Regions from separate parts of the Metabacillus sp. RB-C-LZQ-3-1 genome, predicted to be linked through region 1. Evidence: riboswitches for the same ligand, from Rfam matches in the RefSeq annotation. Region 1 holds a riboswitch; the other holds the start of a gene.
The links. Region 1 has a riboswitch for cyclic di-AMP ahead of AC4GZ8_RS24710 (potassium channel family protein). Riboswitches for the same ligand answer to the same signal wherever they lie in the genome.
Positions count from the first base shown of each region.

Region 2: another riboswitch for cyclic di-AMP. It lies ahead of AC4GZ8_RS24460 (potassium channel family protein); the one in region 1 lies ahead of AC4GZ8_RS24710 (potassium channel family protein).

Region 1 is NZ_JBZFLI010000029.1:14,553-25,955, reverse strand. It holds gene AC4GZ8_RS24740 (EamA family transporter) at 1-426, opposite strand, end outside; gene AC4GZ8_RS24735 (DMT family transporter) at 447-764, opposite strand; gene AC4GZ8_RS24730 (DMT family transporter) at 766-1,110, opposite strand; gene AC4GZ8_RS24725 (TetR/AcrR family transcriptional regulator) at 1,103-1,696, opposite strand; gene AC4GZ8_RS24720 (D-alanyl-D-alanine carboxypeptidase family protein) at 1,873-3,069, shown strand; gene AC4GZ8_RS24715 (twin-arginine translocase TatA/TatE family subunit) at 3,150-3,323, shown strand; cyclic di-AMP (ydaO/yuaA leader) riboswitch at 3,620-3,772, shown strand; gene AC4GZ8_RS24710 (potassium channel family protein) at 3,948-4,604, shown strand; gene AC4GZ8_RS24705 (ZIP family metal transporter) at 4,648-5,373, opposite strand; gene AC4GZ8_RS24700 (ABC transporter substrate-binding protein) at 5,645-6,652, opposite strand; gene AC4GZ8_RS24695 (FecCD family ABC transporter permease) at 6,811-7,809, shown strand; gene AC4GZ8_RS24690 (FecCD family ABC transporter permease) at 7,812-8,867, shown strand; gene AC4GZ8_RS24685 (ABC transporter ATP-binding protein) at 9,010-9,828, shown strand; gene AC4GZ8_RS24680 (IucA/IucC family C-terminal-domain containing protein) at 9,821-10,570, shown strand; gene AC4GZ8_RS24675 (YusU family protein) at 10,588-10,842, shown strand; gene AC4GZ8_RS24670 (spore coat protein) at 10,880-11,206, opposite strand; gene AC4GZ8_RS24665 (hypothetical protein) at 11,219-11,403, opposite strand, start outside.
Region 2 is NZ_JBZFLI010000028.1:8,098-19,500, forward strand. It holds gene AC4GZ8_RS24435 (carbohydrate ABC transporter permease) at 1-484, opposite strand, end outside; gene arfA (arabinosylfuranosidase ArfA) at 582-2,093, opposite strand; gene AC4GZ8_RS24445 (GntR family transcriptional regulator) at 2,579-3,697, opposite strand; gene AC4GZ8_RS24450 (translocation protein TolB) at 4,760-5,974, opposite strand; gene AC4GZ8_RS24455 (TrkH family potassium uptake protein) at 6,149-7,471, opposite strand; gene AC4GZ8_RS24460 (potassium channel family protein) at 7,474-8,130, opposite strand; cyclic di-AMP (ydaO/yuaA leader) riboswitch at 8,279-8,428, opposite strand; gene AC4GZ8_RS24465 (TrkH family potassium uptake protein) at 8,620-9,990, shown strand; gene wrbA (NAD(P)H:quinone oxidoreductase) at 10,084-10,695, opposite strand; gene AC4GZ8_RS24475 (alpha/beta hydrolase) at 11,197-11,403, opposite strand, start outside.

The sequences.
Region 1 (11,403 bases):
TCCAGAAAATACTCCTCCAGCAAGCAAGGTTCCTAGAAATAACACCAGAATAGAAATTAACTTAGATATTGATGGTAATCTTCGATTCGCAATGGCTTCAATTAATATGCCTATCCAAGTAAATTGGAATAAAAGAATAACAGCAAGAGAGGCTGGAATCGTTTCAAGTGACTTTCCGTATAACAAACCTGTTAAGCTTGTTGTTATTCCAGCAATACATAAGAAAGCTACATCCTTTAAGGAAAATACTTTTTTCATAAATAGAAACGGAATTAAGACAAAGATAAATCCAAACAAATACTGGCTTCCTATTACTTCAGAAACTGTGAAGCCTTGTTGGTAGGCGAGCTTGACAATAACCGATAGAATACCATAGCTGCAGGCTCCTAAAAAAACGTAAAAGGAATATTTTAATGATGCTAGCATAAGAAGTCTCCTTAACTAATTTACGACGGCAAAAATTTCAATCCAACTGTTGCGGATATAATCATAGCAATAAACAATACGCGTTTCCATCCGGCAGGTTCCTTTAAAAAGAGTATGCCAAAGAGTGTACTGCCAACTGTTCCGATTCCTGTCCAGACAGCATAGGCGGTACCCATTGAAATAGTTTCTAATGCTAAAGTTAACAATAAAAAGCTTGTGCCAAACCCTAACAGAAGAAATAGTCCATTCATAAGGCTCTTTTTCTCATTAAAACGTGCAATTGCCGCAACACCAGCTACTTCACAGAGACCAGCTAAAATAAGAAATAACCAATCCATCTTACTTCTCTCCTTTCACAGGCTGGCCATGTTCAGACGTGACCGTTTTCAGACCAACAACACCAATAATAAGGACCGTGCATAAGAAGAGCTTTAACCAGTTTACCTCATGCGAAAAAAAGACGAGCTCTGTAATGACCGTACCGGCTGCCCCCAATCCTGTAAAAACAGCATAAACTGTACTGATCGGAAGTTTTTTCGTTGCAGTTATTAATAAATAAAAACTAACGAAAATACAAACTGCTGTGCCAATCCACTCTAGAGCAGTTGATGCATGCTTCAACCCTGTTACCCAACTAACTTCAAAAAATGTTGATATATAAACAAGAAACCAATACTTATTCATTTTTATTTATTTCCTCCTCTTGAACCGAAATGCCTCTCCAAAAAATTTTCCAACTTGCATTAAGCCTCCTTTGGAATCGATCTGTTCCACTATAGAGCAGCTCAATTTGAATCGAATCAATAAGACCGATAAAGGAGATGACCACTTCATCAACTGCTGATGTAAAAACAGTTTGATGCTTCTCAAGATACTGAAGAAAGAGAAGCTCGATTTCATCGTAAAATTGATACACCTTTTTCATCATGTGTTCATGCAAATGGGAGGGTGGGAGAAAGCCATTTCGCAACAAAAACTTCATGGATGCATGTGTCTCGTATCGATTGCCATAATTCGTTAAAAATTGATAGAGCTTATCATGTAAAGAAATTGTTGAATGACTAGATAAATAGTCTTGTATATATCGTCTTTCATTGTTGATCACATCTTCCAAGATTGTTAAATATAGTTCGTCTTTATTCGCGAAATGTGCATAGATCGATTGTTTTTTAATTCCAACATCATTGGCAATGGAAGCGAGAGATGTGCCATCATAGCCATTTTGCGCAAATTGGATTAATCCAGCATGCTTAATGTTCGTTGCAGACATGTTATCAACCTTCCTTACGTTCGTCAGTCTAAAGTATAAATCCTCCTTTTCAAAGAGTCAATTCATTAATAGTAGATAAGTAGGATTTGTTTCAAAATACTGACATTGATTTTTGGAGGAATCGCTTGTTATCCTAGTTTAGGAAAGATAAGAACAATAAGTATAGGAGCAGCATCATGAAAAAATTCTACCTTAAGTATGTTCTGATTGCTTTCGTCATATGCTCATTTATATTGCCGGAACAGATGAAGGCTGAGGCCCCAGATCACATGGAAAATAAAGATTTACAACTTTTTAGCCAAGCTGCTGTTTTGGTTGATGCAGACTCAGGACAAATTCTTTATGAAAAAAATAGTAAAGAAAAGCTCCCGCCAGCAAGTATAACGAAAATTGCAACAGCTATTTTTGCAATTGAAAAAGGGAATATAAATGATCTTGTGACTGTCAGTGAAAACGCAAGAAATGTAGAAGGAACCCGGGTTTACTTAGAAATAGGTGAGCAGGTTCCATTAAAAAAGTTAATTCAAGGTTTAGTTATTAATTCAGGAAATGATGCAGGAGTTGCGATTGCTGAACATCTTAGTGGTTCAGTTGATCAATTTACAAAAGAATTTAATGAATTTTTGCAGCAAGAAGTGGGGGTAGAAAATACTCATTTTACGAACCCTCATGGGCTTCATGAACCAGATCATTTGACAACAGCAGAGGACATGGCCAAAATTACGCAGTATGCTTTACAAAATCAAACGTTTAGAGACATCTTTCAAACCAGCGAGTTGAAATGGGATGGAGAGAGCTGGGATACAACCATTATTAATCATCATGAAATGGTGCGTGACAAGGAATATGAAGGAATTACAGGTGGAAAAAACGGATTCGTTCAAGAGGCAGGGTTTACTCTTGTAACAACTGCTGAGCGGGAAAACTTAAGTTTGATTGCTGTGACGCTAAATACAATGTACAGTCAACAATCCTATGATGATACGATAGCCTTATTAGACTATGGCTTTGACCATTTTGAAACAGATCAGATACTAAAAAACGAAAAATTTACAGATCCTTCTGATCATACTTTTTTAGTCAAGGAAGATACTCCTTTCACAAAACGACATGGAGAAAGTACTGAAAAAGTGATAAGTCCAACTGGGGAGCTGGTTATTAAGGGTGAGGATGACAGGATTATTACAGAAGTAGCGCTTGAGCAAGTTGAAAATAAAGAGAAAGATGAACAAATGAAAAGTGAGATTGTAACAAATAATGATGCGATAGAAGCGAAGAATAAGGATCACCATTTAACATTCATCGTTCCACTAGCTATAATCATGGGTCTTTGTGTTTCATTACTTTTTTATCTGCAAGTAAGAAAAAATTAACACCTTATTTTGCTTCTTTTTTAAGATTCATTTATAATTTATAAGTAGTCTATCACTCTTTTAGAAAGAAGTGTGTAAACATGAATCTTGGATTTGGAGAAATCTTACTCATTATGTTTGTCGCTTTATTAGTATTTGGGCCAAAGAAATTACCTGAACTTGGAAAAGCTGCTGGAAAGACACTTAGAGAATTCAAAAATGCAACAAAAGGCCTCATGGAAGATGAAGAGCCTTCAAATAAAAAAAGTAATTAATAAACTCAATGGACACAGCCAAAGTTGACTGTGTCTTTTTTGTTTTTTCATATTATATTGATTAGCAAATATCAGACCTAATTTACAGAGCCTTGATAAAGGTTGAAATAAGAAGCTTGGTTAAGGAAATATTCGTTGTAAACGGTTTGATTATAGATTTTGCCCTTTTTTAAACCAAAAATGAATTTTTTCATGCTTTACGATTGATTGGTAAGGGGAGTAAGATTACATTCGGAAATATTTTATTATTCATTTTTAATAAAATGAGACGCTTATATACGAAAAAAAGAATAGATGATCAAAGATCGCTTAATCCTATAAATAGGAGCGGGGGACCCATGAAATGTCTTAACATGACTTGGGGTGAATCAAACATCAAGATGTTTGCAGGGCTACTCTCTTTTGCCCGAACCCGACAGCTAACCTCGCAAGCGTTAAAGGGATGAACATGTGCTTACTAAAAGTCACAGGGGTTCACTACCTTTGTGTCTTTTTTTACGTTCAGATTATGGTTGATTAATGAGAAAAACAATGGATTTTGAATTTAGTTTTTCTAATTTAGTTAAAGATGTTCAGAAAACAGTTGTCATCTACCTACATTTTGGATTGAAAGAAGGAATTTTTGTGAAGAAGCAATTTGCTGTATTTGGCTTAGGTCGTTTTGGAGGAAGTCTTGTAAAGGAGTTCCATGAGCTCGGAATTGAAGTTCTTGCGATCGATAAAAGTGAGGAAAAAGTCCAACAGTATGCTGCTTATGCTACACATGCAGTCAGAGCAAATGCTATTGATGAAGCGATTTTAAAACAGCTGGGAGTACGAAATGTTGATCATGCATTCGTATCATTTGGAGATGATATTGAAGCTAGCATCTTAACATCCCTCATTTTAAAAGAATTAGGTATTCCACAAGTATGGGCTAAAGCACAAAATGACTACCATCAAAAAGTCTTAGACAAAATCGGTGTGAACCGAGTGATTCATCCTGAGCGAGATATGGCAAAGCGCATTGCCCATCATATTATTTCAGAAAAGATGATTGATTATATTGAGCTATCAAGGGAGTACAGTCTTGTAGAAGTGGTTGCGACAAAGAAGTTATGTAATAAAACAATTTACGACTTGGATATTCCCTCAAAATATGGATGTAATATCGTAGGTATTCAAAGAGGGGAAGAGATCTGTGTATCACCGTCTGGGAACGAAACAATTACAGTAGGTGATGTTTTGCTTATAATTGGAAAAAATAAAGATATCATTGATTTTGAAGAGTCAGGGATGTAAGGATTAGATAAAAGGGACAGTTTTCAAAATATGAACTGTCCCATTATATGTGGGCTAAAAACAATGAAGCTAAAAGACCTAACGAAGCAATGAAACCTACAACTGCACCGCCTTCTTCAAAAGCTTCGGGCATCATCGTCGAGGATACCATAGCGAAAATGCCGCCTGCTGCAAAAGCAGAAATGATTGAAACGAGATGTGAGGGTGCATGTTGAAGAAGTGCATAGCCTAATAAAGAACTAATAGATGACAGGATAACAACGATAAACCACATGAGTAATATCGTTTTTCGTTTATACCCGTCATGTTTTAATCCAACAGTACTTGAAAGTCCCTCAGGAAAGTTACTGATCAATACAGCAATAACCATTAAGTAGCTTACCGTTCCTTGTTCCAGTAAACTTACGCCAATAATAATTGACTCTGGAACAGCATCAATAATTGTTCCAATAAAGATTGAAAGGCCTGAATGATTTTCCGAACTTTTTTTCGACCGCTTCCGTTCACTCCCGCCTTTTTTGGAAATAATCGATTCAGAGAGAGTAAACACTAATGCACCCGATAGAAATCCAATTGAGGTTGCGAATAATCCTCCTTCATCTACTGCTTCTGTTAGTAATTCAAACGAAGCAGCGCCAATTAAAACACCGGTTCCAAATGACATAATAAGCCCTGTGATTTTTTTAGGGAGATTTGTGAAAATACCTAGTAAAGCACCAAAAAAGATAGGTGATCCAGCAAGAGCGCCCCAAAATGCTGCCTGAAGCAATTACCTCATCTCCTATATAATGGCTGATTTACTGTTATTTTTCCCTTTTTTATATAGAATTAACAATATTAAAGGATATAAGGAAAAGAAAAATAAAAACGCAGCTAACATTGTCAGCCGCGCGTTCTGTTTATTCTTAAGAATTTTTAATTGCATGAACTGTAGATAACCGCTTCGACATCCAGCTCCGAAGCACAGGATGTGCAAGTGCAGTCTTTGCGACAGGACGTCGCGGTTTTAGACTGCCAGCGCCAAGCCCCTTACGCTTTTGTTATTCTTCAGTCATGATTTTTTCGATATCATCTAATAATAAGTTAGCAGCAATGACGCCACCAGCTGTATTCCAGATTGCATCGTCTACTTTATATGCTTTCTCAGCTTTAACAACTTCCAAGTTCTTCCAAAGTGAATCATTTATCCAATCTTCTTCTGTTTTTGTTGCTTCTGTATCACCAGGTGGTGCGTAAGTGAAGTAGAATAAAATATCAGCATCTAATTGTGGAATAATTTCTTTTCCAACTTCACGAACAAACAGATCATCTGGATTATCCTTAAATAGCTCTTGTACCGAACTTGAATGCTTAAGTCCAAGCTTATCAAAGATCACGCCAGAAAATGTATCAGTATAATAAACTCTTGTCTTGCCTGCCATAAAGCGTACAACCGAAACTTCTTGATTTAATTTATCGCCAAGTGATTCCTTCAAAGTTGTAATTCGTGATTCAAAATCATCAATCACCTTTTTGCCTTCTTCTTCACGGTTTAATGCTTTTGCATATAACTTAAAGTTTTCTTGCCAGTCGCCTCTTAATGTCTCAGCAAAGACAGTAGGAGCAATGGCGCTTAATTTTTCATAGACTTGTTCTTGACGCATTTTATTTCCAATAATTAAGTCGGGCTTTAGTGCAGCAATTGCCTCTATATTTACTTCGCTCTCAGTTCCTACTACTTGGACATCAGCCATTTGGTCTGAAATATGTTCATACCATGGCTCACCTAACCAAGATTGAACAGCTCCAACTGGAGTTACCCCCATTGATAATAGTGCTTCTGTTCCCTCGTTGGTTAAGATAACAACTTTTTCTGGAGTACCAGTAATTTCTGTCGTTCCCATCGCATGTTCAACTGTATATGTTTCTTCTGCAGGTGCATCATTTGTTCCTTCAGCCCCTTCAGTATCTGCCGTTTCTTCATTGGCATTCCCGCAAGCTGCCAGAATAAGAAAAGTAATACTTAGTAAAAATAATGATAACCAAGACTTTTTGTATGTACTGCTCATGATTTGACCCTCCACTATTTGATAATGATTTTCATTTACATAGAGAATGATAAAAGGAAATATGGTGATTGTCAACTGTCAAATGAAAATGATTTTCAAAATCATTAATTTTTGATAATATAAAAGAAAGTATGAATGGAAAAGTATAGGGAGCAAATATGTTATCGAAATCTACCTTTCAAAAAACTATAGGATTACTTATAGGATTTTCAATTCTCATCATTTTAATGTGTGGGAGTCTTATTTTCGGATATGCTAACACAAATCTAAAAACGGTGTATGATGCTTTTTTTCATTTTAATGGCAGTAATGAACATATTATTGTCTATGAAGTTCGTTTGCCTCGGGCCTTAATAGGGGCTGTGGTAGGGGCGAGCTTAGCTCTTGCGGGAGCAATCATGCAAGCATTGACCAAAAACCCCCTAGCATCACCAAGTGTTTTTGGTATTAATGCAGGAGCAGGTTTTTTTCTGGTTATTGCCATTTCCGTATTTTACGTAAATTCGTTTCAAGCATTTACATGGATTGCGTTTGCTGGAGCAGCCTTCTCGGCGTTTGTCGTTTATTTTGTTGGCTCATTTGGCAGGGAAGGACTTACCCCAATGAAGCTAACATTAGCTGGTGCAGCGATGGCAGCATTGTTTTCTTCCTTAACACAAGGTTTACTAGTTGTAAATGAAGCTGCCTTAGATCAAGTTTTATTTTGGTTAGCGGGTTCCATTCAAGGAAGAAAATTAGAAGGCTTAGCTATTATACTTCCTTATGTCATTCCAGCGATTTTGATTAGTTTACTTCTTTCACCCAAAATTAATGTGTTAACAATGGGGGAAGATGTGGCGAAGGGATTGGGACAAAGAACAGGTTTTGTGAAGCTTCTGGGTGCATTGATTGTGATTATTTTAGGCGGTGGATCTGTTGCTGTTGCAGGGCCAATTGCCTTTATAGGGATTGTGATTCCGCACTTTTCTAGATTTATTGTAGGGAATGATTACAGATGGATACTTCCATATTGTATTGTACTCGGGGGATCTCTACTGGTATTAGCTGATATATTAGCGAGATACATTGTCATGCCTGAAGAATTGCCAGTGGGTGTAATGACGGCTTTAATAGGAACTCCCTTTTTCATTTACATTGCACGTAGGGGGTTCAATTAATCATGAAAAAATATTATAAGCTTCGGTTGGGCTCGGATAAGCTCTCCTTTTTAGTAGATAAAAAAGCTTTTGCTATTACATCTATCTTAATAGCTATTACAGTAGTTGTATTTTTAATAAGTACAGGGGTTGGCGAGGTTCTCATTAGCCCGCTTAATGTTATGAAAACGTTATTCGGATATGGTGATGAAATGGAAAATTTATTTATCTTTTCATTTCGTCTACCTAGAATTATCATTGCTTTATTAGTAGGTATTTGCTTAGCTGTTGCAGGAGCTATTTTGCAAGGATTAATTCGTAACCCTTTAGCATCGCCTGATATTATTGGTATTACAGGTGGAGGATCTGTTGGGGTTGTGTTATTTTTATTGCTGTTTAGCGATCGCAGTAATTCGCTAATAGTAAGTATTAAATGGATGCCGTTAGCAGCCTTCCTAGGTGCTACGCTTGTGGCAATTCTCGTTTATCTACTGTCCTGGAAAAATGGATCTTCATCAATCAGACTTGTTTTAATTGGGATTGGCTTGTCTATGCTTGCCCAATCATTGACAACATTATTTATGGTGAAGGGTCCGATTTATCAAGCAGCTCAAGCAAATGTCTGGATAACTGGAACGGTTTACGGGTCTACTTGGGAGCAGGTACGGATTTTATTACCTGTTGTTATGATTTTACTAATAGTTACCATCATTTCAATTAGAAATGTCAATATCCAGGAGCTAGGTGATGAGCTAGCAACTGGAGTCGGAAGTGCCGTACAACGAAATCGTTTTTTATTATTACTTTTAAGCACGGCTCTAACTGGGAGTGCAGTTGCCTTTGCAGGAGTTATTGGTTTTGTAGGGTTAATGGCACCACATATAGGAAGAAGGATCGTAGGTTCATCGTTTGGAGCTCTCCTTCCAGTATCTGCATTGATTGGAGCCATTCTAGTGATGGTGGCGGACCTAATAGGTAGAACTTTATTTTCTCCACTAGAGGTTCCAGCAGGTGTATTTACTGCTGCAATTGGAGCCCCATATTTTATCTATTTGTTATACAAAACAAGAAACAATTAGCTTTAAGAGCCATGAACAAAAGCGCAACGTCCTGTTGCAACTACTGCACTTGCGCGTCCTGTGCTTCGGAGCTGGATGCCGAGCACTTACCCATAGTACAAGAATTTTTTTAAATTCCTAGCATTAAAAAGGAGCGATTTAAATGACAGCTATCGAAACAAGTGCGCTCACACTTTCTTATGGAGATACGATCATTATAAATGAGCTGGATGTGAAAATTCCAAAAGGTGAAATTACTGTTTTTATCGGCAGTAATGGATGCGGGAAATCAACCTTGCTCAGGTCTATTGCGAGACTGTTGAAGCCAAAGGAAGGATCTGTATTATTAGAAGGAAGTACTATTGCTAAATTACCAACAAAAGAGGTAGCCAAACAGCTTGCGATTCTTCCGCAAGGTCCTGTGGCACCAGAAGGATTAACTGTTCTTCAGTTAGTAAAACAAGGGCGCTATCCATATCAAAGCTGGTTAAAACAATGGTCTAAAGAGGATGAAGAAGCTGTTAATAGCGCTCTTGAGGCAACTGGTTTAAAAGAGTTAGCTGAACGGCCGGTTGATTCATTATCAGGAGGTCAGAGACAGCGTGCGTGGATTGCTATGACCTTGGCACAAAAGACTGATATTATTTTGTTGGATGAACCAACAACCTATTTGGATATGACACATCAAATTGAAATACTGGACCTCCTATTTGAGTTGAATGAACGGGAAAATCGAACGATTGTTATGGTTCTTCACGATCTAAATTTAGCTTGTCGTTATGCTCATAATCTGGTTGCATTGAAAGATAAAAAGGTGTTTGCGCAAGGAAAGCCAGAAGAAGTGATTAATTGCAACCTAGTACAAAATGTCTTCCAGATGAACTGTGAGGTAACAGTCGATCCTATTTTTGGTACTCCGCTTTGTATCCCTCATGGAAGGGGAAGATGTATTGTAAAGGAAGTTGGCGCATTAAATGGCTGAATTAACAAAAGCAGAACAAGAAACATTAGAAAAGTATCGATTATGCTTGCAAGAAAAATCACCGCATCTCATGATCAAAGGTCCTGAATTATTAAAAGAGGATCGTTTGAAAAGGTTATTCAATGAAGATTTACAAAAAAAATTAAATACGGATAAACATCAAGTCTTAGGATCAATGCTTGTGAAGAGATATGCTTTTTTAGCTGCTCTTGTTTTATATAGTTTAAGTGTATTTAATAAAGGGCTGAATAGTTCCATTGATAATCTTTCTTTATATACAGAAGAAGATGATCCAATTTGGTTGCCGAGCTTTCATTTTACAAACTTAGAAGTCACAACTCCTGCTTCGAACCGGAATGAATGGCGAGATAAGGTATTAGAAGCTCTGTTTAAACAGAATATAGCCCATATGGTAGCGACAATTTCAAGAGTAACACGAATTTCAAAGGTGATTCTTTGGGAAAATGTTGCCATCTATATTTTTTGGATGTATGAATCTACATTAGAGGATCCAAACATAACAGAGGAAATCAAGGCGAGGATAGAAGAGGATTTTTCCTATGTTGTATCGGAGGCAGCACCTGCTTTATTTGGGGTGAAAGTTAAAAATCCAATTGCTCCATTTTTTCATAAAAAACAAAATAATGTTCGAAAAAGATCTACTTGCTGCTTATTTTATCTTACCTCTAAAAATGATGATCGCTGTAACACTTGTCCAATTGAATGCAAAAGGCAAAATTAATTAGGAGGTGTTCATGAATGGATCAAAAGCTCAAAGAGCAATTTGATGGGCTCATAGAAAAATATACCGAATTATTAGTAGGCGACTGCTCGGATGAATTGAAGGAAAAAGTGAAGATGTGGGCACTTTATACACATATTTCAAAGTCCATGCCGCCATTGGCAAAACATTGGAATACAACTTATCCGGATGCAAAGGAAGAGCTGAAGAGCATTATACATGATATAAAAGTTTTAAATGAAAAACACAGGGAATCAAAAAATCAGGAATAAGAAAAGGGGCTGTCTTTAAAAAAACAGTCCCTTTTCATTAATGCGTTCCATAAGGAGATTGTTGTTGAATCGTTGAAGAAAATTTTTGATATGATTGTTGCAGTTTTTGTGTATCAGCAGCTTCAAGCGTATACCATCCATTTTGAAACATGAAATTATATAAATCTCTTTGAGCTTGCTGTGTTTCGGTAAGAACAGTCAATATATCCTGATACAGAGTTTGATGACTAGCTTCATTCAAGGCTGTTGAATAGGCTGTGGTTAAATATTTTTCCGTTGCTAAAAGGTCATTTGTAAAGTCGCGATCATTCATTTGCGGTCCTTGTTGGACTTGTGTCATTGAAGCACTTTTAATTTGATCCATTCTCCATTCCTCCTATTGTAATTGAGATCCCTGTGAAGTCTGCTGTTGTGGCTGGAGATGACCCAAGATTTTATTGTAATGTTGTTCATGCATTTGCCCAACCTTTTCCAGCTGAGTTTTCACTTGTTGGTTTTGGCATTGAGAGGCGAAGAAATGAGCCTTTTTCATCGCTAATAGATTCCAGGAAAGCATATCTG
Region 2 (11,403 bases), on a different contig from region 1:
CTAACCAGTTTAGTATTTGGTTTGCAGCTGCGGTATCTGTTTCTCCAAACATAAGTCTGAACACCATACCTGCAACTATAGTAGACGTTAATGCAGGAACAAATAACGATGCTCTAAATAATGTTTTAAATTTCACTAGCTTAGAGTCTAACAACACTGCTAAAATGATCGGAATGATTGTTAAAATAGTTACGGTTAATATGACATAAATCGTAGTATTTGATAGAGCTTTAAAGAAAACAGGGTTAAAAACCCTGGAGTAATTATCTAAACCAATAAAAGTTACTTGGCCTGGTAGTACACTTTGAAAGCTCATAATAATAGCTTTAATGGTAGGATAAATAGTAAAAATTAAAAGTGATATAACAAAAGGTGAGATAAAAATATAAGGAACAACTTTTTGGGAGTTCAATATTTTTGCAAGACGATTTGGACTTTTGGCATGTGCTATCTCTTGTTTTGCACTCTTGGCAGTTGGATACATAGAAATTCCTCCTTAGCAATCACATTGTCAGTTAAGGGACATAGAGAAAAATGCCCCTTAACGAAATTGCTTTACATAATATTTTCTAATTAATAGATTAGGATTTTTTTAAACGAATGACATTCCAAGATGTTTTCCGTAATCTAGCCTCTAAAATACCATTATCCAAGGTTGAATGACCATTACCATGTGGTGCGACAGTTTGTTCAGACACAGTGTTAACCGCTTTCAAATCATCATGCTCAAGAACAATATGTTCTACTATGCGATACCCCTCAAAACTTCTAACATCACTAGATACTGTGATTGCTTCTTCTAAGTGTTTATTAACCATAAAGAGAGTAACTTCTTCTTTTTCTTCATTATAAACTGCAGCACTATCGACATATGGGACATCAGTAAAATCTTTACTATCATATTTTGGTGATGTAAGAATTGTCTTTAACGATGTTCCTCTACCATACATAGATGCATGCATATAAGGATAGAAAATTGTTTGTTTCCAAGAACGACCATTGTTTTCAGTCATAATAGGCGCGATAACATTTACCAACTGTGCTAAACATGCCATTTTCACACGGTCCGCATGCTGTAAGAATGTGATTAACATACTACCAACCAAAAGGGCATCTTCAAAGTTATAGTGATCTTCCAATTGTGGAGGAGCAATTGTCCAGGGTTCAATCTTTTTATCAGATTCTCTAGAATGGTACCAGACATTCCACTCATCAAAGCTTAAATTTATTGTCTTTTTGCTTCGATGCTTTGCTTTTATATAATCACAAGTAGAAATAACTGTTTTTATAAAATGATCCATATCCATATTTTTAGCTAAGTAGTTTGCAGGGTCATTCTCCTTATTGCCATAATACTGATGAAGTGAAATATAATCGACTTCCTCATATGCATGATCTAAAGTAGTTGCTTCATACTCAGGGAATGTAGGCATTCCAGTATTTGAACTTCCGCATGCAACTAATTCAATAGTTGGATCGACTAGTTTCATAGCTTTAGCCGTTTCTTTTGCGATTCTTCCATATTCATGTGCAGTTTTGTGACCGACCTGCCATGGACCGTCCATCTCGTTACCAAGACACCAAGTTTTTATATTATGAGGTTTTTCATAACCATGCGATCTTCTCAAGTCACTCCAATATGTACCACTAGGGTGATTTGTATATTCAATTAAATTTCTTGCTGCATCGATTCCTCTTGTTCCAAGATTAACTGCCATCATGACTTGAGAGTTAACCTTTTTTGCCCAATCAGCAAATTCATTAGTCCCAATTTCATTCGTTTCAATCGTTCGCCAAGCTAACTCAAGACGTCGTGGGCGATTTTCTTTAGGACCAATCCCATCTTCCCAATTATATGCTGAGACCATATTACCACCAGGATACCTTACGATTGGAACTTGAAGTTCTTGTACTAACTTTATGACATCCTTTCGGAAACCTTGTTCATCCGCTTCTGGATGACCCGGCTCATATATTCCGCCATATACCGCTCTCCCTAGGTGTTCAATAAATGAACCATATATCCGTTCATCTACTTTTGCAATCTCGTAATTTTTATCCAGGATCATTTTCGCATTTAATTGACCTACCATTAAAATCACTCCTTTTACAACTTTAATAATTGAATTTTCTGTTTTGTATGCGCATTCATACAACGGAATTAAAAGAATAGATGTATCAAAATATCAGTCAAATAAAATAAACTCGTATAAGACTTTCATACATCTATATTTCTTCACTCTATTCCCTTAATTTCAACATACACCATCTTATACGTATAAGTTGATATGAATATTAAAAAATATACATTTTTTTCTATCAAACTAAATAATTTGTACGTATAAGTTTATATTTTTATTATAAATGAATTTTTAGAACTTTACAATTTATTTTTTAAAAGATACAAAATCTCCCTTAGAGAGTACATATTAGCAACTGATACTGATACAATAAGAAACTAGGAATTTCTTACTCTATGGATAAAAGTTGATTAATGATCCATCACTCAACGTAAGGTTAGCAAAAAGCAAGATTACTAACGTATTGTATGATTCCTCATTTTGACAAACTCGACTATTTACTTTCCTTTACTTACTTTTATAGTAGAATTTCTTAAAATGAGTTTTGGCTCAAACACAATTGATTCTACTGTTGTGTTTCCTTTTTTTAGATTAGAAATTGATTCTTTTACCATAGCTAAAATGATTTTAGCCGCGTTTTCTCCCATTTTGCTTTGTGGATGTTGAACTGTAGTTAATTTCACCTCTGAAACTTTCGCCATAAATGAATTATCAAAACCAACAATAGAAATATCATTTGGAACTTGTAGATTTTTCTCGCGTATTACATCCAATAAGTGAATAGCTAACTCATCATTATAACTGACGATTGCTGTTGGTCGATCTTCATTTTGCAGTTCTAAAAGTTGACGTAACATTTCAATAGGCTTGGATGTTTTCTCACCTGTATTATAAGTAATTATGTAGTTAGGATTTATCGAAAGTCCATGGTTTCTATGTGATTTTATATATCCTTTCATCCTTTTGATACCTTGGACATCATCATTTTTAAAAAACCCCACAATATTTCTATGTCCTAATTCAATAAGATGATCTGTTTGAATATAACCGCCTTTCTCATCATCCATTGTTAGACTTATTGGTTCAAGTTCATCATAATAAGCATTTAGCATGATATAAGGTATGTTTTTACGTTCTAAATTTAAATAATAATTTATATTTGGGTTTGCAAAAGCACTCTTAGTTGGTTCAATAATAACTCCATCAAATTGTTGTATTAAAATCTTTTCTAAAATTCTTTTTTCATTTTCATGATCATTGTTTGTACTGAATAGGGTAACATTATATCCTTTTTCACTTAAGTATGATTCTGCCCCTCTTATAATTGAAGGAAATATATAATCGGATATATAAGTAGTAATTATGGCTATATTCTTAGTGTTAACAGCAGCACCCTCGATCTTTGACCTATCTGCACAAAATGTCCCTGCCCCTTGTTCTCTATATAGCCACCCATTATTGACTAGATCTCCTATTGCTAATCGCACAGTATGGCGACTAACTCCAAATTGTTTCATTAACTCGCTTTCAGAGCTTATTTTTTGATTAGGTTGAAATGACCCATCTAAAATTTTTGACTTTAATGCTTGTTTGACTATGTTGTATTTAGTCTCCAAGTTATCACCTCATCTTGTTGATATTATAGTAAATATGCTTTCTGCCAACTCATCTTATACGTACAATTTGTAAACCTTAATGAATATCCCCAAATAATCGCAGCTTAGAAATACAGAATTCATATATTTCATACATTAAATAAAAATTAATTAAGATAAGCAACCAACTTATTAAGCATTATAAAAACTAAAATGATACCAACTGTATTTTACTTATCGGGATAAGAAAAGATTTTGAATTTACATTCTATTCTTCTATTTAACTTATAAATCATTATTCATCTGGTGTTTTCAGCACGTTCTTTCAAATCCAATTGTTAATGCTGTATATAATAGTCAATATATAAACCTGTATTTAATACAGCAAATTATTTTTCATCAGGTTTGTTATTAATATTATAGTATTTTGATTTACATTTGAAAAATATTAGTCAAACTTTGCTTGTCGCCAAGTTCTATGGGAAAGCCTTAGTTTCTTATACTCTAAACCATATAATAAAATTTTTGGTAAAGTAGAGAATTGATTTAAATTTCCAATTGATATTCTCAAAGTATCCTTTTTTAGCGATGGAGGATAGTTACATGATCATTTGAATAAAGAGAAGATCCTTCGACCTTGCAAACTATTCTAGTGGGGAGATAAGATTATGGAATCTATTGTTGAAGAATATCGCGAATATCAGAACTTTTTTAGAAGGATACCCCAAAAGTACTTTAAATAGATTCTCATAATACATGAGGTGATCACAAGAGATTTGTAATAAAATTACTAAAAATTCGGGTCCTGTGCGTTTTTTAATCGTTATTATCAAGTTGTTTTCAAAAAAGTGCAGAACAAATAACTGCCACTTGAAATTTTAAAAAAATCTTAGCCGGGTGATTTTATATGATTGCTGGAGGAGTCAAATTTTCCTTCTGATCACTGTATACCATGCATCTACATGTTGGCACATCATTTTTCCGGATGTACGTATATACCACATTTTTGTGGAGTGCTCGGATTTGCCGAGAGTCTTTTTTTATGAAAGAGTGAATGTACTTATTTCGCTCTTTTTTGTTTTGCTAATGTACATAAAACACTGGAGCTGAATCAACACTCTTTAGCCATATACGTTCTTTGCCATCAAGTCCGTCTTTTACCCATACATTACCTCGATTGTCCTTTGCTGCTTTACGAAACCAGGTAAGATATGAACCAACAACTTGAGGATCTTCATCAAGTTCATTCTTCTTTGGGTTAGATATTTGTTTTTGGTCATTTGTTTTTAAATTAATCATATAAAGTGATGTATACATGATTGGAACAGGTCCTTCATCCCACTCCTTTTTTTCCCTTGCACGAGAGACTATCACCTTGTCTGAAGAGAACCAGTCCAGATCAAGGTCTACAAAACCTTCTGGTGTATATTCCTTTTGTTGGGAAGTAGTCGGCATTTCCTTAATTGTGAGGTTTTTGTTTTCGACGAAAAATCTGCCTTCTCCAGAAATATAAGCTAACTGATTGGCAGATGGTGCCCACTTTACCCAGTCTTGATAGCCTAGCATTGTCCCAACTGTTTGAAATGATTTTCCTTGTTGTGAAAGGACACATAATGTATTACTATCCATGGACAAGGATGCTGTAGGGACAGCTATAAAACTAAACCATTTCCCATCATAACTCCACTTAAAATAGTCAGCATATATTGCAAATAACTCAGGCATATGTGTTTGAATTGTGTAAAACGGTTTCATTTTACCTGAATCAAGGTTGGCATCGGCAGGAATTCTATAAAGTTGTATCGGTCCCCATCCTGTGGGGAGTAAATTGGATTGTGAGGAAACGATAAATTCTTTTCCATTTGGAAACCATTCAAAACCGCTAACACCTAGAGAAACATTTTCAAAGCCCTGTGGTCGACCATTCTTAGTCATCGTAACATTTAATACACCACCTGAGGTGTAGGCTAATTGATTTTTTATCGGAGACCATTTAAAATCTGAAGTTTCGACCATCACATATGGCTGATAATTTTTTTTCTCTTTTGTGTCATAAATAAACAAATTCGATTTTTCACCATGTTTATTTCCGTTAAGATAAGCTATAAAACGACCGTCATATGACCATTTTGGAGAAAATACATATCGTCCCTTCGTTGCTTGTATTTCTTGATCTCCCTTTTTAATCCATAATTGGTGATCACGAATAAATGTTGCAGTAAGTGGTACTTCAGCACTTGCCACTGTTGAAAAAAGAAAACAATTTACTAATAAAAATAATAAAATCCGAAATCCCATCATCTATCCCTCCTATTTATATAATGTCCTAATCAATAAGAGGAATTCTTGAGGATCTGTAATAACATTTCTTCTGATGGTATACGGGCATTAGATACAAAAAAGCGCATTCTCATTTCTAATGCGCTTTTAAACTAAACCTCCGATTAAAATTAATTTTTTAATAAAAAACTATCAACCAGTAAGAATATCCTCAGTTGGGTATTTGATCTTTGCTTTTTCAGGTTGTGCAAGGGAATATGCTAATGTAAGCGGTCCTAACTTTCCAATAAACATAATGAATATAATGACAATTTTTCCGATAAAAGTTAGAGAACCTGTCAAGCCCATCGATAGACCTACAGTACCAAATGCTGAGATTACTTCAAATAAAATTTCCAAAAATGGAGCTTCTTCTGATATATTTAAAATAAACACAGCTGTGACAATAAAGACAAGCCCGATTGTCGAAATGGCAAGTGATCGCAAAACGACCTCAAGATTAATAGACCTATTCCTTATAACGATGTCTTTTTTCCCTTTTAAGAAGGTGAGAACAGCAAAAATAATCACCATGAATGTTGTTAATTTAATTCCTCCACCTGTAGATGCACTCCCTGCACCAATAAACATTAAGAGTAAAAATAAAAAAATCGTTGCTTCATCTAAACCAGCTATATCTAATGTGTTAAAACCAGCTGTTCTCGGAGATACAGCTTGAAAATAAGATGCCCAAACTTTATCAGCTAATGAAGATAGTCCTCCCAATGTTTTCGGGTTACTATATTCTAAAACAAAAATTAATAACATCGCCACAATATTGATGATAAATGTCCCCACGATCATCATTTTTGAATGGAGACTAAGCTTTTGAAATTTCTTCTTGTACCATAAATCAGATAAAACAGTAAATCCTAATCCTCCGATGATAAAGAGAAGTGTAATAAAAATATTAATAATTGGGTCACCAACATATTTCATTAAACCATCAGGCCATAGAGCAAAACCTGCGTTATTAAATGCAGAAATGGAGTGAAAGAAACTATAATACAGCCCTTGATTCCATCCATATTCAGGAACCCACTTTATTGCTAAAAATAGCATCGCAACTAGTTCAATCGATAAAGAAAAAACAAATAAGTTCTTAATTAATTTGATTACACCACCGACTGAGGTTTGATTTAATGCTTGTTGAACTAATAACCTTTCCTTTAACCCTATTTTTTTCCCTAACATCATAAAAATCAATACGGCAAAGGACATAATCCCTAAACCACCAATTTGAATTAATGAAACAATCACGATTTCTCCAAACGTTGTATATGCCTGAGCTGTATCAACTACGATAAGACCAGTTACTGTCATAGCTGAGGTTGCTGTAAATAATGCATCCAACCAAGTAACTGAAGTTGTGGTAGCAAACGGTAATTTAAGTAGAAGAGTTCCTAAGGTTATAAACACGATGAAAACTAAGATCAATAATTGTGATGGATTAAGCTTAATTATCTTATAATTCATGTTTAGACACCTTCTCTTTCAAACCTGTTAATATCATTATTTCGTCCAATCACAATTAAGATGTCATTTTTTTTTATATTTTCATCCGCAGCAGGAGATATAAGTATATTTTCCCCTCTTTGAATTCCAACGATGTTGCAACCATATCTTGCTCGTATATCTAAATCAATAAGTGATTGATTATGTAATTTTTCTGATGCTACTATCTCCACAATACTATATTCCTCTGATAGTTCGATATAATCAATGATTTTATCAGACACAATATGGTGTGCAATTCTCTTGGCCATATCTCGTTCAGGGTGGATTACACGATCTACACCGATTTTACTTAACACTTTATGATGATAATCATTTTGAGCTTTTGCCCATACTTTTGGTACACCTATCTCCTTAAGTAATAAAGAGGTTAAGATACTAGATTCAATATTATCACCAAAAGAAACAAATGCATGATCGATATTCCTTACCCCAATTTGTTTAAGAATAGATTCATCAATTGCATTTGCTTGAACTGTATGAGTAGCATATTGTGCATATGCATTCACCTTATCTTGGTCTATGTCTACTGCAAGAACTTCTACTCCTAATTCTGAGAATTCTTTTACTAAACTGCCCCCAAATCTCCCCAAACCAAAAACGGCAAATTGCTTTTTCATGCTTTTCAAGCCCCTTCCGTAAAAATAAAATTAACATGTCCTAATGGCAATCCCTATCCTATCTTCTATAACATGTAAAACATTTTGATAGGACAAAAAAAGACCATTCTCCTTTATTAAGAATGGTCAACTTTCATCATATTAACCCTTCTCTCGTGTTAGATGCTTACGGAGTTAGCTGTCGGATTCGGGATTGAGAGTATCCCTACTTAGCTTTCTATGCTAAGATTCACCCCTAGATAAACTTTGTTTATCAAAATTGGTTCCCCCGCTCATAATGATTCAGCAAAAAGGTTGTCATATTCAAATAATAATTGATTACACTAAAAATACTCCTATAATTTTATTGCGTCAACCATAATTTTTAAATTTTTACTTTGCCAATTTACTAACAGGATTAAATAATCAAATAGGGTATATATACAAAACCATTTTTTATATAATTTGCTATAATATTAATTCCTATAACATAAGATTTGAGGTTTTGACATGTTAAATCAAAAACTTTTGTCTAAAGAGCAAAAGATCACCCAAAAACTAACATCAGTACAACTAATCGTTTTATTTTACATCTCTGCAGTGATTGTTTCGACTATTTTATTGAGTCTACCTATTGCACACAAAGAAAATATCGAATGGTCATTTGTAGATGCAGTTTTTACGAGTGTAAGTGCTATAAGCGTTACTGGACTCACTGTTGTACCTACAAATGAAACGTTTAGTACTACTGGTGTTTTTTTTCTCATTTTCATTTTACAATTTGGCGGAATCGGGATCATGACACTCGGTACATTTATATGGATTGTAATCGGAAAGAAGATAGGGCTTAAAGAACGTCAATTGATCATGACTGATCAAAACAGATCGACACTTTCAGGTCTTGTACAATTAATGAGGCAGATTTTATTATTAATCATTATTATCGAGATTTTAGGAGCGCTGATTTTAGGGACTTATTTCTTAAAGTATTTTCCTACTTGGCAAGAGGCATATTACCAAGGATTGTTTGCATCTGTTAGTGCAACCACAAATGCAGGTTTTGACATTACGGGCTCCTCTCTTATTCCATTTGCGAATGATTATTTCGTACAATTTATAAATATGGTTCTTTTGATACTTGGAGCTATTGGTTTTCCGGTTTTAATAGAAGTAAAAGAATTTCTTGGTTATAAAGGTGACACTCCCTATCGATTTTCATTATTTAGTAAACTGACATCTATTACATTCTTTGCTTTAGTTGCATTCGGAATAATTATGATTATGATCTTTGAATGGAATCACTTTTTTAAAGATAAAGCATGGCATGAAACATTGTTCTACTCTGCTTTTCAATCAATTACAACGCGTAATGGCGGATTAGCCACAATGGACGTAAGTGAATTTACATTACCTACCTTACTCATTATCTGTTTTTTAATGTTTGTCGGTGCTTCCCCTAGTAGTGTAGGTGGGGGAATACGTACAACAACCTTTGCAATTATGATATTAAGTATTTTCTTTTATGCAAAAGGGAAAAATTCCATTAAAATATTTAATCGAGAAATTGATCAAGAAGATGTTAGAAGGTCATTTATTGTTATTTCTACATCTTTAATGATATGCTGGTCAGCAGTTATTTTACTGCTTTGGTTGGAACCATCATTTTCTTTAATTGAAATAATGTTTGAAGTATCTTCAGCATTCGGTACGACGGGTTTATCAATGGGAATTACTGCAGAGTTAAGTACAGGTGGAAAAATTGTTATTACGGCACTTATGTTTATTGGACGGATAGGAATATTTTCATTTCTATTTTTAATTCGCGGTCCTGAAACTAAGGAGAATTATCATTACCCTACAGAAAAGGTGATTATTGGATAATGGAGGTTCAATGGAGTGATAGCTTCCTTTAAAAAATGATTTCTAACGTTACAAAAAGGAGCTAACCATTTGATTAGCTCCTTTTTGTGGTTATTATTGGTTTCCTTTTTTCACCCATTCAGCTACTGTAACAGTACGTTTTGCTTGGTGTTTTACCGCTGCTTGTACGTCTTCGATCATTTTACCATCTTGATCAACTGTCACACTTGTCCCATAAGGGTTTCCTCCAGCTCCAAATGTAACTGGATCAGTGTAACCAGGGGAAGCAACAAGTGCACCCCAATGATGCATTGTTGTATATAATGATAAAATAGTAGCTTCTTGACCTCCGTGAGGATTTTGTGCTGAGGTCATTGCACTTACAACCTTATTGACAAGCTTTCCATTAAACCAAAGTCCACCAGTTGTATCCAGAAATTGCTTCATTTGTGATGGCATATTACCAAATCGAGTTGGTACACTGAATATAATCGCATCTGCCCACTCTAGATCTTCAAGTTTTACCTCTGGTACATCTTTTGTTGCCTCAACATGAGCCTTCCATGCCGGATTAGATTCGATTGCTGCTTGTGGAGCTGTTTCAGGAACCTTTAGAATCTTCACCTCAGCTCCCACTTCTTTTGCCCCTTGCTCAGCCCATTGAGCTAATTGATAATTTGTACCAGATGAACTGTAATAAATAACTGCTAATTTAACATTTGACATATTTTCCGTCTCCTTTTTGGTTGAATTTCCAAATAATCTACTTAAAATTCCCAAAGCTAGACACCACCTAAATATATTTCATTCCTTAAACCTCAGTCTATAAAACCACCCCTTCCAATCGATCCCTCAACATAATGCCCTAAAAATCGACATAGAATAACTAGGACATTAAGTACGTTTTAAAGAGTTCCTTTTGGAATTAAGTTATAATTTATATCTAAACTGGGTTTTTATTACAAAGAATCATTCTTGAAGTCAGTCATTAGCACCCGCCAGTACTAATGACAAAATCCTTAGATTATCCATTATTTAAATAGTCTTTGTTCCACAATGATTTTTACTAATAATTAGATGACTTAAGGATCAAATGATTGCAGGGTAAACTGCCATAGCCTATAGTTCTAATTCATATCCAGCCATTTGCTATTACCTAAAAGGTCTATAGACAGTTGTATTTTTAGCGTTGCGCCAATCATTAGTAATCCAAATAAATCAGAAATATTACAACTTTCGATACCACTGTGCAGCAGCTTCAACTCCTTCCACTGTCAATTGATGACCTTTATTTTCCCAATGAAGTTCTACATTTGCATTTGCCTTTTCGAATAACGATTGTAGTTCAGTCGATTCACCTGGTGAGCAAATTGGGTCATTTGTTCCAGCTGCAATGAACACAGACTTTCCTGATAAATCAGGAAGTTCAATTCC